2 regions of the Streptomyces sp. KLMMK genome follow, and region 2 is predicted to be linked to the other one. Evidence: riboswitches for the same ligand, from Rfam matches in the RefSeq annotation. Region 2 holds a riboswitch; the other holds the start of a gene.

Region 1 (3,401 bases), on a different contig from region 2:
GGCCCAGACGGAGTCCAGGTGGGCGCGGGTGGTGGTCTCGTCGCAGGCGATGCCGACGTGGTCGGCGTCGGTCAGGCGCAGGTTGACGCCGCGCTCGCGGGCGGCCTCGACGACCTCGGCGGCCCGGCCCGGGACGCGCGCGGTCAGGGTGTCGAAGTAGGAGCCGTGCACGAGCTCGACGCCCCCGGCGCGCAGGCCCTCGGCGAGGATCGCGGCGTAGCGGTGGGTGCGGCGGCCGATGGCGGCCAGACCCTCGGGGCCGTGGTAGACGGCGTACATGCCGGCCATGACGGCGAGGAGCACCTGGGCAGTGCAGATGTTGCTGGTGGCCTTCTCGCGGCGGATGTGCTGCTCGCGGGTCTGCAGGGCCAGGCGGTAGGCCTTGTTGCCGTCGGCGTCGACGGAGACGCCGACGAGGCGGCCGGGCAGGCTGCGGGCGAACTGCTCGCGCACGGCCATGAACCCGGCGTGCGGGCCGCCGAAGCCCATCGGGACGCCGAAGCGCTGGGTGGTGCCGACCGCGATGTCCGCGCCGAGCTCGCCGGGCGAGGTCAGCAAGGTCAGGGCGAGCAGGTCGGCGGCGACGGTGACGATCGCGCCGAGCTCGTGGGCGCGCCCGATCACCGGGCGGAGGTCGCGCACGGCGCCGGAGGCGCCGGGGTACTGCAGGAGAACGCCGAAGACACCGCGCTCGGCGATCTCGTCCGGGATGCCCGCGCTCAGGTCGGCGACGACGACCTCGACGCCCGTCGGCTCGGCGCGCGTCTCGATCACGGCGATCGTCTGCGGCAGCGTGTCGGCGTCGATGAGGAAGACGCCCTTCTTGACCTTGCCGACGCGACGGGACAGGGCCATGGCCTCGGCGGCCGCGGTGCCCTCATCGAGGAGGGAGGCGCCGGAGGTGGGCAGACCGGTGAGGTCGGCGACGACGGTCTGGAAGTTGAGCAGGGCCTCCAGGCGGCCCTGGGAGATCTCCGGCTGGTACGGCGTGTAGGCCGTGTACCAGGCGGGGTTCTCCATGACGTTGCGCAGGATCACCGGCGGGGTGAACGTGCCGTGGTAGCCGAGGCCGATCATCGGGGCGAGGACCTGGTTGCGGTCGGCGAGCGTCCGCAGTTCGGCGAGGACCTCGGCCTCGCTGCGGGCCTCCGGCAGGGCCAGGGCGCCCACGCTCTTGATCACTTCCGGCACGGCGGCGGCAGTGAGCTCGTCCAGCGACCCGAAGCCGACCTGGGCGAGCATCTTGGCCTGGGCCTCGCCGTCGGGACCTATGTGGCGGCGCTCGAACGGGGTGTCCCGCTCCAGGTCGGAAAGGGCGATGCGGTGGGCAGTCATCTGCGGAGGCCTCCTGGTCGTTGCGACCTGCGAGGGGTACCACGGCGCGGGTACCCGGACGGCCTCCCCCTCTGTCATCTCAACCTGAGAGCTTCACCGGACCGCAACGCACGGCCCGGCTTTCACCGTCGGTGAGGAAGGGCTTCGGCGCTTGACTGACCGGGCCCGCCCTGCTTTCCAGAGTGACCTCGTCCATGCGGTACGGGTGCCTGAGAGATTCCGGGGAGGATTTGCTCCTTCGGCGCCTCCGTCGGCCCCACTGGGGTGGGCTGCCGGAGGACTCTCCCGCACGGATTCTGCGGCCATTCGCCAGCCTACCAGCGCGGCTTTCCCGCCGGATCTCCCGAGTGGCCGCTTCTCGCTTTGTGTTTTTACGTGGGGGGAGATGCCGATACAGGGAGGAACCGTGCAGAGCGACATCGATCCCCGGAGCCTGATCGGACGGAAGGTCTTCGACCGCGACGGGGCGAAGATCGGCACGGTGGACGAGGTCTATCTCGACGACGCCACGGGGGAGCCGCTGTGGGCGGCCGTACGCACCGGCTTCTTCCGGCGGGACGCCTTCATCCCCCTGGCGACCAGCGAGGTCTCCGGAGACAGCCTGCGCACGGCGTACGACCGGGCGCTGATCAAGGAAGCCCCCGACTTCGGCGTGGGCCGTCACCTGTCACCCGAACAGGAACTGCAGCTGTACCACCACTACCGGCTGGACATCCCGGGCCCGGGGCGGGTGGCCGGATCGGATCCGGGACCGGGAACGGGCCGGGGCACGGCATCCGCGCCCGAACGGGGCCCGGGATCCGGCCCCGGGCCGGGATCCGCCGCCCCCCGCGGCGCCGGCCCGTCCGCCGGCGGCTCGGCAAGCTGACCCGCCCCCGGCTCCTGACGTACGAGGGGCAGCGGATCCGCCGGCTCCAGTGCGGGGTCGTCGACCGCGAAGGTCCGTACCCGGCCCGGCTCCGACCAGGGCTGTTCGAAACGGACGGTGACCCGGCCGACGCCGCTCCCCTGCACCCACCCCGCCCCGTACTCGGCGTGCCGCACGTCCAGCCCCGGCAGCCAGCGCCGCGGCTTCACCTCCGCGCCCACCGCCTCCCCCCGCACCCCTCCCGGCCCCTGCGGGGCCTCCGCCGCACCCGTAGCGGCCGCAACGGCCGCCACCGCCGCCGCCTCGCTCGCGGCCTGCGCGAAGAGGTCTTCCTGTGTGTAGTCGGCGAGCCCGCTGACCCCGACGCCCAGCAGCCGGACCCCGGCCGTGGTGTCCACGCCGTCGATCAGCCGGGCCGCCGCCTCCTTGACCACGGCGGGGTCGTCCGTCGGGCCGCGCAGCGTCTCCGAGCGGGTCAGCGTCGAGAAGTCGTAGCTGCGCACCTTGATGACCACGGTCCGGCCGGACCTGCCCGCGGCCCGCAGCCGCTGCACGCACCGCTCGGCGAGCCGGGAGATCTCCGTCTGCACCCGCGACCGGTCGGTCAGGTCCTCCTCGAAGGTGTCCTCCACGGAGACGGATTTGGCGTCCCGGTCGGCGACGACCGGACGGTCGTCGTGCCCCGTGGCCAGGGCGTACAGCCCGGCGCCGTGGGCCTTGCCCAGGAGCCGCACGAGCTCCGCCTCACCTGCCTCGCCCGTCTCGGCGACGGTCGTGATGCCCGCCCGGCGCAGCGTCTCGGCGGTGGCCGGGCCGACGCCCGGAATGACGCGCACGGACATGGGGCCCAGCAGTTCCGGCTCGGTGCCCGGCTCGATGAGCACCAGGCCGTCGGGCTTGGCCTCCTCGGAGGCGATCTTCGCGAGCATCTTGGACCCGGCGAGCCCCACCGAGCCGCTGAGGCCCGTGGCCGCCCGGATGTCCCGCCGCAGGCGCTCCCCCACGGCCCGCACGGCCGCCGGCGTGGGCTCGACGCCGCCGGCCTCCAGGTCCACGAACGCCTCGTCGAGGCTCAGCGGCTCCACCAGCGGCGACAGCTCGCCGAGCAGGCCCATGACCACTTCGCTGATCTCGCGGTAGAGCGAGAACCGCGGGGTGAGGTAGGCGGCGTTGGGGCACAGCCTGCGGGCCTGGGCCG
Region 2 (3,401 bases):
GGCGGAGAGGAGGTCCGCCGGCTCGTCCGTGATCTTCACCTTGAACAGCCAGCCGCCCTCGAAGGGGGCGGAGTTCACCAGCGCGGGGTCGTCCACGACGTCCTGGTTGGCCTCGGTGACCTCGCCGGTCACCGGGGAGTACAGGTCGCTGACCGACTTGGTCGACTCCAGCTCGCCGCAGCTCTCGCCGGCGGTGACGGTGTCGCCGACGGCCGGGAGCTGGGCGTAGACGACGTCACCGAGGGAGTTGGCGGCGAACTCGGTGATGCCGACCGTGGCCACGCCGTCCTCGACGGCCGACAGCCACTCGTGCTCCTTGCTGTAGCGCAGCTGCTGGGGGTTGCTCATGGCTAGATTCTCCTGGATGCGCGTGAGTGCTTGTGCAACGGGTCTTGACAGAGGGAGATGAAAGAGGGCAGGGAAGCCCCCGGGCGAGCCACGGGGAAGATCAACGCTGCCGCTTGTAGAAGGGCAGGGCGACGACCTCGTAGGCCTCGTGGCTGCCGCGGATGTCCACGCCCACGCCCTGCGTGCCGGGGGCGGCGTGCGCCGCGTCCACGTAGGCGATGGCGATCGGCTTGCCGAGCGTGGGGGAGGGGGCGCCGGAGGTGACCTCGCCGACGACCTCGCCGCCGGCCACCACCGAGAAGCCGGCGCGCGGCACGCGGCGCCCCTCGGCGATCAGGCCGACCAGCTTGCGCGGCGGCTGCGCCTCGGCGCGCTCCGCGGCCGCCTGCAGCGCGGCGCGGCCCACGAAGTCGCCCTCCTTCTCGAACTTCACGACCCGGCCCAGGCCCGCGTCGAACGGGGTGGTCGCGGTCGTCAGCTCGTGCCCGTACAGCGGCATGCCCGCCTCCAGGCGCAGCGTGTCGCGGCAGGAGAGCCCGCACGGCACGAGGCCGGCGCCGGCCCCCGCCTCGGTGAGGGCCTGCCACAGCTTCACGGCGTCGTCCGGGGCGACGAACAGCTCGAAGCCGTCCTCGCCGGTGTAGCCGGTGCGGGCGATCAGGGCCGGGACGCCCGCGACGGTGCCCGGCAGGCCCGCGTAGTACTTCAGGCCGTCCAGGTCGGCGTCCGTCAGGGACTTCAGGATGGCCGGCGAGGCCGGGCCCTGGACGGCGAGGAGGGCGTAGGCGTCGCGGTCGTCGCGGACGGCCGCGTCGAAGCCGGCGGCGCGCTCGGTCAGCGCGTCCAGCACGGTCTGCGCGTTGGAGGCGTTGGCGACGACCATGTACTCCGCGTCGGCGAGGCGGTAGACGATCAGGTCGTCGAGGATGCCGCCGTCCTCGCGGCAGATCATCGTGTAGCGGGCGCGGCCGACGGCGACGCTCCCTATGTTGCCCACGAGGGCGAAGTCCAGCAGGGCTGCGGCCTGCGGGCCGGTGACGGTGATCTCACCCATGTGCGAGAGGTCGAACAGACCGGCGCGGGTGCGGACCGCGACGTGCTCGTCGCGCTCGCTGCCGTAGCGCAGCGGCATGTCCCAGCCCGCGAAGTCGGTCATGGTCGCGCCGAGCTCGCGGTGCAGGGCGTCGAGGGCTGTGCGGCGAGAGGTGTCGGTCATGGTGTGGGCTCCCGGACATGGCAGTGAGGACGTCCTCCCCATCTGTCATCGGAACCTGAGAGGTTCACCGGGAGCCGCCGCGACACGCGGGGGGTCCGGCTTGCACCTTGGGTGGAGCCGCGCACGGTGCGGCCCGCTTTTCAGATCTGCCTCGTCCGCGCGGTACGGGGCCTGAGAGATTCAAGGGAGGAACTTGCTCCTTCGGCGCCCAGCGCACACGGCGTAGCGTGCAGCCTGGGACTCTCCCGCGCGGATTCGAGCGGCCGGTATGCAGTTGGATACGCAGTTGGCGCGCACATCATTGCACGTACAGGCGCGTTACGGACTGCCTGGCGGCCCCCGAATTCGATTACCTTTCTTTTACGTTCTGTGGGTAGGGGGCGGTGACGGGCAGTGACCGGGGCCGGGGGAGGGGCGGAACGGATGGGAACAGCACCGACAGCAGGGACGGCCGGGCCCGCGCGGGCGCACGGCGCGGCCGCGGCGGACAGCGGCGCGGCGCGGCCGCGGGCGGGGGTCCTCGACCTGCGCTCCGGAGCGGGCCGCGGGGAGCTCCGCTTCCCCGCGGGGGACGTGCTGATCGTCTCCGGGCTGCCCGGGAGCGGGAAGTCCACGCTCATCCGGCGGGCCGTGTCCGTGCTGGACGCGCAGGACGGCATCGTCTGGTGCGTCGACTCCCAGGACGCCCGGGAGCGTCTGGAGCGGCACGCACCCCGCTGGCTGCCGTACGCGGCCTACCGGCCCTTCGCCCGCCTCGCGCACTACGCGGCGCTGCGCCGCGCCCTGCGCTCCACCGCGAGCGCCGTCGTGCACGACTGCGGGCAGCGCGGCTGGGTCCGCCGCTGGATCGCGCGTGACGCACGGCGCCGGGGCGGCGCGGCCCACCTGCTCCTCCTCGACGTGCCGCCGGGCACCGCCCTGGCCGGGCAGGCGGCGCGGGGCCGCGGCGTCTCGCCGTACGCCTTCCGCCGGCACCGGAGGGCGATGGCCCGGCTGCTCGCGTCGGTGGCGGAGCCGCCGGTCCCGGGCCCGCCGGTCGCGGACCGCCCGGGGCGCCTGCCGGCAGGGGTCGCCTCGGTGGTCCTCCTGGACCGCGGGGCGGTGGACGCGCTGCGGAGGATCACCTTCGAGTAGGCGCGCCCGGCGCCGCCTACAGCGGCAGGGGCGCCGGCAGGGTCGAGCCGTCTTCCGTCAGGGGGAGTTTCGCCAGGAGGTCCTTCACGACGGCGAGGGCCTCCGTGATCGCCGACTGGACGCCTTCCGAGTCGTTCCTCGTCGCCGCGCCGATCAGCTTCTCGATCGCCTTCTGCAGCTTCTTCAGCAGGTCGTGGACGTCGTCCGGCGGAGCCACCGCCGGGCGCCCCGAGGAGGGCGGGGACTTCCGGAGGGAGTCGGCGAGCCGGTTCGCCGACGACCGCAGCCGCTGCTGCATCTCCTTGAGCGCGCCGGCGTCCGGCGTCCTGGACTGCGCCTCCTTGCCGATCCGGGAGACCAGCGTGAGCGCCTCCCCCAGCTGTCCCACCGCGTCGAGCTGCTGGTGGACGGCGGCCGCGGACTTCGGTCCGGTGGCCGGGAGCACGACGGACATGTCGGGGTCCGGCGCGTTCACGGCGGCCAGGGAGGGGCCCGCGACGGCGAGGGCCACGGAGCCGCAGGCGGCGACGGCTATCGCCGAGGTGGCGAACTTGTTGACACGCATGCTGGAGGTTCCCTTCGGTGCGAGGAGCCGGCCGGCCGGCGGGGCGGCGGAGCCGGTGGCGCTGCAGGGCAGCTGCCCGATCACCGTGTGACCTGCGGTGTCCCTGTGCAACCCGGTGGCTACGGCCAGTGCCGCGAC

Evidence for each region. A riboswitch is a leader RNA that binds a small molecule or an ion and turns the genes downstream of it on or off. The one in region 2 is predicted to bind glycine.
Region 1: another riboswitch for glycine. It lies ahead of gcvP (aminomethyl-transferring glycine dehydrogenase); the one in region 2 lies ahead of gcvT (glycine cleavage system aminomethyltransferase GcvT).

What each region holds. Positions count from the first base shown of each region.
Region 1 is NZ_JBAMDC010000150.1:4,155-7,555, reverse strand. Features, by position in the region: gene gcvP (aminomethyl-transferring glycine dehydrogenase) at 1-1,335, opposite strand, end outside; glycine riboswitch at 1,523-1,633, opposite strand; partial or broken gene V7793_RS21010 (PRC-barrel domain-containing protein) at 1,721-2,080, shown strand; gene V7793_RS21005 (DNA polymerase IV) at 2,035-3,401, opposite strand, start outside.
Region 2 is NZ_JBAMDC010000178.1:543-3,943, reverse strand. Features, by position in the region: gene gcvH (glycine cleavage system protein GcvH) at 1-348, opposite strand, end outside; gene gcvT (glycine cleavage system aminomethyltransferase GcvT) at 449-1,564, opposite strand; glycine riboswitch at 1,715-1,822, opposite strand; gene V7793_RS22715 (AAA family ATPase) at 1,988-2,698, shown strand; gene V7793_RS22710 (hypothetical protein) at 2,715-3,263, opposite strand.